Regions from separate parts of the Pseudomonas sp. LBUM1658 genome, predicted to be linked through region 2. Evidence: predicted binding sites of a transcription regulator. Region 2 holds the regulator's gene; each other region holds the start of a gene.

Region 1 (3,273 bases), 360 kb from region 2:
CGGTGTACCTGCGCGACATCTGGCCCAGCAGCCAGGAAGTCGCCGACGCGGTGGCCCAGGTCAGTACCAAAATGTTCCACAAGGAATATGCCGAAGTCTTTGCCGGCGATGAACAGTGGCAAGCGATCGAAGTCCCGCAAGCCGCGACCTACGTCTGGCAGCCAGACTCTACTTATATCCAGCATCCACCGTTCTTCGAAGATATCACTGGCCCCTTGCCGGTGATCACCGACATCAAGGGCGCAAAAATTCTGGCGCTGCTCGGCGACTCGGTAACCACCGATCACATCTCCCCGGCCGGCAACATCAAGGCCGACAGCCCGGCCGGCCGCTACCTGCGCGAACAAGGCGTGGAACCGCGGGACTTCAACTCCTATGGCTCGCGTCGCGGCAACCACCAGGTGATGATGCGCGGCACCTTCGCCAACATTCGTATCCGCAATGAAATGCTTGGCGGCGAAGAAGGCGGCAACACAATCTACATCCCCACTGGAGAAAAACTGCCGATCTACGACGCCGCGATGCGTTATCAAGCCAGTGGCACGCCGCTGGTGGTGATCGCCGGTCAGGAATATGGCACCGGCTCGAGCCGCGACTGGGCGGCCAAGGGCACCAACCTGTTGGGCGTCAAAGCGGTGATCGCCGAGAGCTTCGAGCGGATCCACCGCTCCAACCTGGTGGGCATGGGCGTGTTACCGCTGCAGTTCAAACTCGACCAGAATCGCAAGAGCCTGAAACTGACCGGCAAGGAAACCCTGGCCATTCAGGGTTTGACCGGCATCGATCTGCAACCGCGAATGAACCTGAGCCTGATCATTACCCGCGAAAATGGCAGCAGCGAAAGAATCGAAGTGTTGTGCCGGATCGATACCTTGAATGAAGTGGAGTACTTCAAGGCCGGCGGGATCCTGCATTACGTGTTGCGGCAATTGATCGCCTCATAAGGCGTCACCCATAAAACACCGTCCTCTTGGGCGGTGTTTTTGTTTGGGTGGTGGGCGTCTCTATAATCACGCTCCAAAGTTCGCAAACTTCAGCACGGATCGCAGGTGTATAAATTGCCCAGGCATGACGCCTCCGGGAATTTCAGCCACAAGGACTTCACATGCTCGCTTTGCCCTGGCCGTACCTGACATTCCTCACTGCCGGTTACGTCCTCGCACTCACCTACGGACAACTGGATGTCCAGGCGAGCATCGCCATCACCTTGCTGCTGCTCGCCGGTTTTGCTGTGCTGCAACAACATCACCGTTATGGCCGCTATCTCGGTCACGCAGTGTTTGTGCTTCTTGCCCTGGCCCTGGCCTTGCATTGGCTGCCGGGTTTTTATAGCGCGAGGGTCATTGGCCTCGAACGCTTCACCGATGACGCCGTACCGTTCTCGATGTACCTCAATCTTGACAAGCCACTGATAGGCTTCTGGCTGCTGCTGATCTGTCCATGGATCGTCGGTCGGCGCTCCCTGGGTCAGGCGCTGTATACCAGCGCCCTGGCCTTGAGCCTGACGGCACTGGCCGCCCTCGGTGGTGCGCTGCTGCTGGGGATCATCCAGTGGGCGCCGAAGTGGCCCGACCAGGCCCAGCTCTGGGTGCTGAACAACCTGCTGCTGGTGAGCCTGGTCGAGGAAGCCTTGTTTCGTGGCTACATACAGGGCGGCTTGAGCCAGCGTTTCAGACAGCTGCTCTATGGCGAACACCTCGCCCTGCTACTCGCTGCGCTGCTGTTCGGCCTGGCTCACCTGGGTGCCGGCTGGCAATGGGTGTTCCTGGCGAGCATTGCCGGAGTCGGCTATGGCCTGGCCTATCGCTTTGGGGGACTGGGCGCGGCGGTGGCCACGCATTTCGGTTTGAACCTGCTGCACTTCGGATTGTTCACTTACCCGATGTTGGCCGGGTAACCGTTTTTTGGATCGACAGGTGCCCATGTGGCGCAACGCTGACTATTGAAAAATATTCTCAATAAATCCCTACCAGCGCCGACAACCTGACAAAGCCTTGCGGATTGATAACAACATGCGTAATAACCAGCCCACCACACAACGTGAACGCACTTTCCCCGCTCAGCAACGGTTGATTTCCACCACCGACGCAAAAGGCGTGATCACCTACTGCAACGACGCGTTCGTTGAAATCAGTGGCTATTCCCGCGAGGAACTGGTCCGGGCGCCGCATAACCTGGTACGTCACCCTGACGTCCCGGCCGCGGTGTTCGCACATATGTGGGGTACTCTGAAACAAGGCTTGCCGTGGATGGGCATTGTCAAGAATCGCTGCAGGAGCGGTGACCACTATTGGGTCAACGCCTATGTCACACCGATGTTCGAAGGCAATCAGGTAGTCGGTTACGAATCGGTACGGGTCAAACCCACCGCCGAACAGATCCGCCGCGCCGAAGCGCTCTACCAACGCATCAACCAGGGCAAGTCGGCTATCCCGCAAAGCGATAAGTGGCTGCCGGTGCTGCAAGACTGGCTGCCGTTCATCCTGGTCAGCCAGCTGAGCTTCCTGATTGGAATCTGGCTCAATTCCCATTGGGGCTTCGCCCTCGCGGCGGGGCTTTCGGTGCCGCTGGGCCTGCTCGGGTTGAGCTGGCAGCAGCGCGGCCTCAAACGTTTGCTGCGCCTTGCCGAACAGACCACCTCGGACCCGCTGATCGCCCAGATGTACACCGACAGCCGCGGCGACCAGGCACGCCTGGAGATGTCCATCCTCAGCCAGGAAGCCCGTCTGAAAACCTGTCTGACCCGACTGCAGGACACTGCCGAGCACCTGAATGAGCAAGCACGCCAATCCGATGCCCTTGCGCACAAGAGCTCAACCGGGCTTGAGCGCCAGCGGGTGGAGACAGAGCAGGTTGCGACCGCCGTCAACCAGATGGCAGCCACCACCCAGGAAGTCGCCAGCCACGTGCAGCGCACCGCCGATGCCACCCAGGAAGCCAATCGCCTGACCAGCCGCGGTCGTGACATTGCCGGTGAAACCCGCGAGGCCATCCAGCGCCTGTCGGTGGTGGTCGGCGAAACTGGCGCCACCGTGACCCAACTGGCCAAGGACAGTAATGAAATCGGCGGCGTGGTGGATGTAATCAAAGGCATCGCCGACCAGACCAACCTGCTGGCGCTGAACGCAGCCATCGAAGCGGCCCGCGCCGGGGAAATGGGTCGCGGTTTTGCGGTGGTTGCCGATGAAGTGCGGCAACTGGCACAACGCACCAGCGAGTCCACCGGGCAGATCCACAGCCTGATCGCCAAGCTGCAACAGACCGCCAACACCG
Region 2 (3,273 bases):
CCCCCTTTTACAGTGTGAAAACCGCGAAAGATTGCATTGAGCAAATCCGCATCATCGGGTCGGCTTTCCAGCTCGACCAGTTGTTCGGACAGTTGCTCAAGAATCTCGCCGGCCTCAACCAGAAAATCCTGAAGGATCTCTTCATCGGCGCCGAAGCTCATGTGTATGGGTGCTCCTGATAGGTCGGCCTAAAATCCAAGGCTGGAAAGCAAATCGTCTACATCGTCCTGACCGGACACAACGTCTTCACGTTTATCGGCATGAATCTGCGGACCTTCACCCTGAGACAGATGTTTTTCTGGATCTTTTTCCGCGAGGATCGCTTCACGGTCATGTTCAATGCCGGCAAAACGGTCGACCTGACTGGCCATCAGCACCAATTTGAGCAGATTGCTTTCAACTTCCGTGACCAACTGAGTCACGCGCTTGATCACCTGACCGGTAAGGTCCTGGTAATCCTGCGCCAGCAGGATGTCGTTGAGATTGGCCGAGACGATACGATTCTGTTGCTCGCTGCGCGTCAGAAAACCGTCGACCCGCCGGGCCAGCTCACGGAACTCTTCGGCACCGATTTCGCGGCGCATGAAACGTCCCCAGTCGGCACTCAACGCCTGGGCGTCATTGGTCAGGCCGTTGACCAGCGGCGTGCTGTCCTCGACCAGATCCATGGTGCGATTGGCCGCAGCTTCGGTCAGCCTGACCACATAGGACAGGCGCTCAGTGGCATCCGTGATCTGTGAAACTTCCTTGGCTTGCGGCATGTTCGGGTCAATCTGAAAATTGACGATCGCACTATGCAGTTCGCGAGTGAGCTTGCCGACTTCCTGGTACAGGCCGCGATCACGGGTCTGGTTGAGCTCATGGATCAATTGCACAGCATCGCCGAATTGGCCTTTTTCAAGGCTGTCGACCAGCTCGCGGGCATGTTTTTTCAGGGTTAATTCAAAATCGCCCTGTGAAGTTTCGTAATGCTCCATAGCTCCCCCATGGCGAATTCCATCAACCGATGCGTTCGAAGATCTTTTCAATCTTGTCTTTCAACGCCTGGGCCGTGAAGGGTTTGACCACGTAGCCATTCACTCCGGCCTGAGCGGCCTCGATAATTTGCTCGCGCTTGGCTTCGGCCGTGACCATCAGCACCGGCAGGTGCTTGAGCTTTTCATCGGCACGCACGTGACGCAGCAGGTCGATACCGGTCATGCCGGGCATGTTCCAGTCGGTTACCAGAAAGTCGATGCTCCCACTGTTGAGGACCGGAATCGCGGTAGTACCGTCATCCGCCTCGACCGTGTTGGTGAACCCAAGGTCACGCAACAGGTTTTTAATGATCCGCCGCATTGTTGAGAAGTCATCAACGATGAGGATTTTCATGTTCTTGTCCAATTCGACCTCCAAGCAGTCTTAAAACGCGCCCAGCACCTGTACGCGCCATCGCTATCAATTCGGCGTAACACTCAACGGTTGTATGAAGCACAACGGGCCGTGACCGGTTCAGCAACAACGCCGTACCAGCCTCGTTCGCAGTGTCCCCACACTGCCTGTCAGCGCGCTCGCCACTCCCCCAAACGCCCCCGCAAGCGGGCCGCGCACTGGCTGTGTAACTGGCTGACCCGCGATTCGCTGACCCCCAGGACCTCACCGATTTCCTTGAGGTTCAGCTCTTCGTCGTAGTACAGCGCCAAGACCAGTCGCTCACGCTCCGGCAAATTGGCAATCGCGTCCGCCAACGCAGCCTGGAAACGCTCATCTTCCAGATCACGCGACGGCTCGAGATGAGCACTCGCGCCATCCTCATGCAGCCCTTCATGTTCGCCGTCCTGCAACAGATCGTCGAAACTGAACAGTCGGCTGCCCAAGGTATCGTTCAAAATCCCGTAATAATCGTCGAGACTCAATTGGAGTTCGGCCGCAACCTCATGATCTTTAGCGTCGCGACCGGTTTTAGCTTCAATTGAGCGAATGGCGTCACTGACCATCCGGGTATTGCGGTGTACCGAACGCGGCGCCCAGTCACCTTTACGCACCTCATCGAGCATCGCCCCACGAATACGGATACCGGCATAGGTCTCGAAACTCGCACCCTTGCTGGCGTCGTATTTGGTCGAGACCTCGAGCAGGCCGATCATCCCGGCCTGGATCAGATCCTCGACTTGCACACTGGCCGGCAGACGCGCCAGCAAGTGGTAGGCAATCCGCTTGACCAGCGGCGCATGACGCTCGATCAGCTCGTGCTGACTGTCACGTGCCGAGGCTTTGTAAAGGTTGTAGCCGCTGGATGTCATATGACGGGACCCGCTGTTTGATGCACCAGGCGCTCGACGAAAAACTCCAGGTGCCCGCGCGGATTGGCTGGCAACGGCCAGGTATCGACTTTCTGCGCGATGGCCTTGAATGCCAGCGAGCATTTGGAACGCGGGAACGCTTCGTAGACTGCACGCTGCTTTTGCACCGCCTTGCGCACGCATTCGTCGTAGGGCACCGCACCGACGTATTGTAAGGCGACGTCGAGGAAGCGATCAGTGACCTTGGTCAACTTGGCGAACAGGTTGCGCCCTTCCTGCGGGCTCTGCGCCATGTTGGCGAGAACCCGGAAACGGTTCATGCCGTAATCGCGATTGAGCAGTTTGATCAGCGCGTAGGCGTCGGTGATTGAAGTCGGTTCGTCGCAGACCACCAGCAATACTTCCTGGGCTGCCCGGACGAAACTGACCACCGACTCGCCAATCCCGGCGGCGGTGTCGATCACCAGCACGTCGAGGTTGTCGCCGATATCGCTGAAGGCCTGGATCAGCCCGGCATGCTGCGCCGGACTCAGGTGCACCATGCTCTGCGTGCCGGACGCCGCAGGAACGATGCGGATTCCGCCCGGCCCCTGCAGCAGCACATCGCGCAGTTCACAGCGCCCCTCGACCACATCGGCCAGAGTGCGTTTGGGTGTCAGTCCCAACAGAACGTCGACGTTCGCCAGCCCCAGATCGGCATCCAGCAGCATGACGCGCCGGCCGAGCTCTGCTAGAGCCAGGGACAAGTTCACTGACACGTTAGTTTTCCCGACGCCACCTTTGCCGCCGGTCACCGCGATCACCTGTACGGGATGCATGCTGCCCATGTTCGTTCTTTACCTTGTCTTACTTAGACGGAGGCCACATAACTGGCTGCGCGTTCCCATTGGAACAATGCATGGCAGACCATCGATGTAGGTACACTGCAATCTATTCATGATTACCTCAGCCGACCCGCTTGGTCGGACTGTGGTAGAGGTCAGCGAACATA
Region 3 (3,273 bases), 3.3 Mb from region 2:
GCCCCGAGCCTGAGCCTGAGCCGGAACCTGAAGCGGAGCCTGATCCTGATCCGGACGCTCCACCTGAGGAGCCTGGGGAGGATCACCCCCACGGTCTCAGTGCCGCAAGACCTTAAAAGCTTTAGAACGAAAAACGGGCAGTCACCGCGAGGGACTGCCCGTTTTCCATTGCGGCTTGAGCTTCACATATCGTCTTTATCGAAGCGGCGTGCTTCACGCTGCAATTGATAGACGAAACGCTCAACCTGCCGTTGCACCAGGCCACTCATGTTGTGGAAGCGGACCCCGGCGAAGGTGATGTCGATCCGCTCTTCATAATGCAGGTAGCGCAATTCGACTGGCGCGGTCATGTTGCCGAAGGGCAGGGCGGCGATGAAGCGGTCGTAGACTTCGCCGAGCTGCAGATGGCCGCCGATGTCGCCTTCAAAGCGCAACTTGCAGCCGGTCGCCGAAATGTCCAGCAGCTTGCCATTGACCGGGGCCTTGAGTTTTGCGCCGCCGAGCTCGATGTTGACCAATTGCGCCAGCTTCAGCGCTGCACGAAATGCATTGCGCCGTTGGTGATAGACCACTTCGACCGGCATCGTGCCGCGATAGCAGCGACTGCCATTGGATTCGTCGATGGTCAGTGTGCCGTTGCTGTCCCAGGCGATTCGCACGCCGTCATGGAAGCCCTCGACGCGAAACGCTTCGCCGTTGAGCAGGAAACGTTCGCCATCGCGAGGAATCATTTCGTCCAGCGCAATCGTATTACTGTCTCGATCGATTTCGACCAGATAGCTCTGAAAGCGCTGAGTGCGCTCGTGGAAAGTGATGATCAGTGGGTCATGGCTCTCTTGCAGCAGCCGCAGGTTGGCGGCGATTTCCAAAGGGGTGGTGAGCACCTTCGGTGGCTGCGGAGCATCTTCCGCGTTTAAGGAATTGAACACGGTTCATCAGTCTCCAGACAAAATACCGCTACACGCAATGGGCTGGCATTTTGCCAGTAAGTTGCACGCCTTGATAGGGCGCGCTCGTTCGTATTTCAAGCTTGACTGAGCGGGCGCGGCTTCGCCAGCAGGGAGGTTGATCCGCGGGCGTTATAAAGGGCAGGAGGTTCACCACCGGTGAGGATCCTCAATTGATTAGCCGTGGTGGCTTGCTGAACCTGGATCGAGCGACCGTTGAGTTCATTGGCTGCCTGGCATTGGGCCAGAAGCTGATTGAGCGCATCGCTCTGCGCCAGCAACTGATCGCCAATGGCCGATTGCCCGGCGAGTTGCTCCAGGCCGCTGCGATTGGCAGGCAGGTTCAGGCTGACAAGGATCTGGCTGCGTTTGCGGCCATGTTGTTCAAGCAAAATGATCAGTGCCTGCTTCTGCGCGAGAATACCTTCGAGCAGTGGCATATCGCGACCGTGCAAAGCCAGGGATTCGGCTTGCAGCAGCTCCAGCAACTGCCCCGTTGGAGCAAAATCGTCAATGATCAGTTGCAGTAAATTAGTATCGTGCATGGCTGGCCTTGGGTTTTAAGCGTCCAAAAGCCTGGCGCAGGCCGGTGGCTAGCGCTGGGCTTCGAAGTTGAGCAGTTTGCTGGCTACACGGTTGCTGTCGACTTTATAGCTGCCATCGGCAATCGCTTGCTTCAATTCGGCCACTCGGGCCTTGTCGACAGCAGGTTGATCGCGCAGCTTGTCAGTGACCTTCTGCAACTGTTGAGCCTCATTGCTGAGGTGTACCGATTCCCCGCTTTTGCTAGTACTGGCCTGTTCGGCCGGGGTATTCACCGGCGCGGATTTGCCGGCGTCGCCGGTTTCCTTGGTGCCGCTGGTACGCGTACTGCCTGTGAGTGTGGGGGCGTTATTTAATCGGCTGAAATCGATGACCATGATGGAAAACCTCTGGGTATTTGGACGCTTGCCATGTTTTCGGCCATACCCGGAAAAACTTTAGGCCCAATTATCGGTGAGCGCGCGCGCAGCGACTCTTGCCCTGCTTGAGGCACAGTTTAGGGAAGGCTTGGGCGTAGCGCCAGTTCCCTACATGGCGACCTCAACCTGACCCGGAGCGGTCACGCGCGCCCTGATCACTCGTTGAGAGTTCAAGTTCTTGACCCTGATCTGTTCGCTCAGGCCACCGTTGGCCAGCGCTTCGCCAGGCATCCGCACACTGAGCGTCCCGCTACGAGCGGAAATCACTACCTGATCGCCCTTGCGAACGACCTCCGCTTGCTCCATGTGAGCCAAGGTGATGACCTGGTCGCTGACCATTGGTCGGACAAGCTTCTGCCCGATCGCCTGATCGACAGAGGTCAGATAGCCCTGATTGATCTGGCTGATGTCGCGCTCGCGCAGGGTGACGTCTTCCGGGCCGATGATTCCCGTGCGTTTCAGCGGCCGGGTGGCGGTGACAATTTCTCGAAACAGGCGAACCTGAGCCGGGACGAACACCGTCCAGGGCGAGACGCCATCGCAACGCACGCGCACGGTGACGCGGCCCAATGGCAGCGCCGGACTTTCCAGGGTTGCTGTCAATTCCTTGTCGCACATCGGCATGCGCAGGCGCGGGTCGAGTTGACTGACCTGGATTTCGTAGCGTCCTTCGGTTTGGCTGGTTGCCAGATAATCTTCCACGGTGAATTCAAGAAAGCCTTGAGTGACGCCGATAAGTAGATCAGGCAAGGTAACCGTATCAGCAACGGCAGGGCTGCCAAGGTTGAAAAAACACAACGCAGACAGCGCACAAAGCAATTTGCGGTACTGTGCTGTAAGGCGTCGGAAAAATGTCGTATGTGCGTTCATAAGAGTTAAAAAGCAAGCGCCGTGCCGTTTAGTGATGAATGTGCGTCGCAACACACTTAGCGTTGGTGTAGGAGTCTGGGCATGGCTGGTGTAATGGATTCGGTAAACCAGCGCACGCAACTGGTGGGGCAGAATCGCCTTGAGCTGTTGTTGTTCCGTCTCGACGGCAAACAGCTGTATGGGATCAACGTGTTCAAGGTTCGCGAGGTGCTGCAATGCCCCAAGCTGACCCTGATGCCCAAGTCCAATCCTGTCGTGTGCGGTGTGGCGAATATTAGGGGGGCGACCATTCCGATCCTTGATCTGGCGATGGCTACCGGTTCCGGTCGATTGCTCGATCAGAGCAATCCGTTCGTGATCATCACGGAGTACAACACCAAGACCCAGGGGTTTCTGGTCAGGTCGGTGGAGCGCATCGTCAATATGAACTGGGAGGAGATCCATCCGCCACCCAAGGGCACGGGGCGCGATCATTACTTGACGGCGGTGACCCG

Evidence for each region. The regulator FliA, encoded in region 2, starts transcription of late flagellar genes. The targets are predictions, from matches to a motif close to CTAAAGTTTNNNNNNNNNNNGCCGNTAA.
Region 1: a site for FliA is predicted at 1,955-1,982, ahead of ACA064_RS21275 (methyl-accepting chemotaxis protein). Genes of this name have one in related genera too.
Region 3: a site for FliA is predicted at 1,904-1,931, ahead of flgM (flagellar biosynthesis anti-sigma factor FlgM). Genes of this name have one in related genera too.

Annotation. Positions count from the first base shown of each region.
Region 1 covers NZ_CP166798.1:4,603,578-4,606,850, forward strand. The annotation lists gene acnA (aconitate hydratase AcnA) at 1-944, shown strand, start outside; gene ACA064_RS21270 (CPBP family glutamic-type intramembrane protease) at 1,106-1,897, shown strand; gene ACA064_RS21275 (methyl-accepting chemotaxis protein) at 2,013-3,273, shown strand, end outside.
Region 2 covers NZ_CP166798.1:4,965,254-4,968,526, forward strand. The annotation lists gene ACA064_RS22785 (chemotaxis protein CheA) at 1-161, opposite strand, end outside; gene ACA064_RS22790 (protein phosphatase CheZ) at 189-977, opposite strand; gene ACA064_RS22795 (chemotaxis response regulator CheY) at 1,000-1,371, opposite strand; gene fliA (RNA polymerase sigma factor FliA) at 1,542-2,282, opposite strand; gene fleN (flagellar synthesis regulator FleN) at 2,279-3,109, opposite strand; gene flhF (flagellar biosynthesis GTPase FlhF) at 3,228-3,273, opposite strand, start outside.
Region 3 covers NZ_CP166798.1:1,486,614-1,489,886, forward strand. The annotation lists gene ACA064_RS06790 (MFS transporter) at 1-116, shown strand, start outside; gene ACA064_RS06795 (flagellar brake protein) at 183-929, opposite strand; gene ACA064_RS06800 (flagella synthesis protein FlgN) at 1,025-1,492, opposite strand; gene flgM (flagellar biosynthesis anti-sigma factor FlgM) at 1,541-1,867, opposite strand; gene flgA (flagellar basal body P-ring formation chaperone FlgA) at 2,018-2,779, opposite strand; gene ACA064_RS06815 (chemotaxis protein CheV) at 2,861-3,273, shown strand, end outside.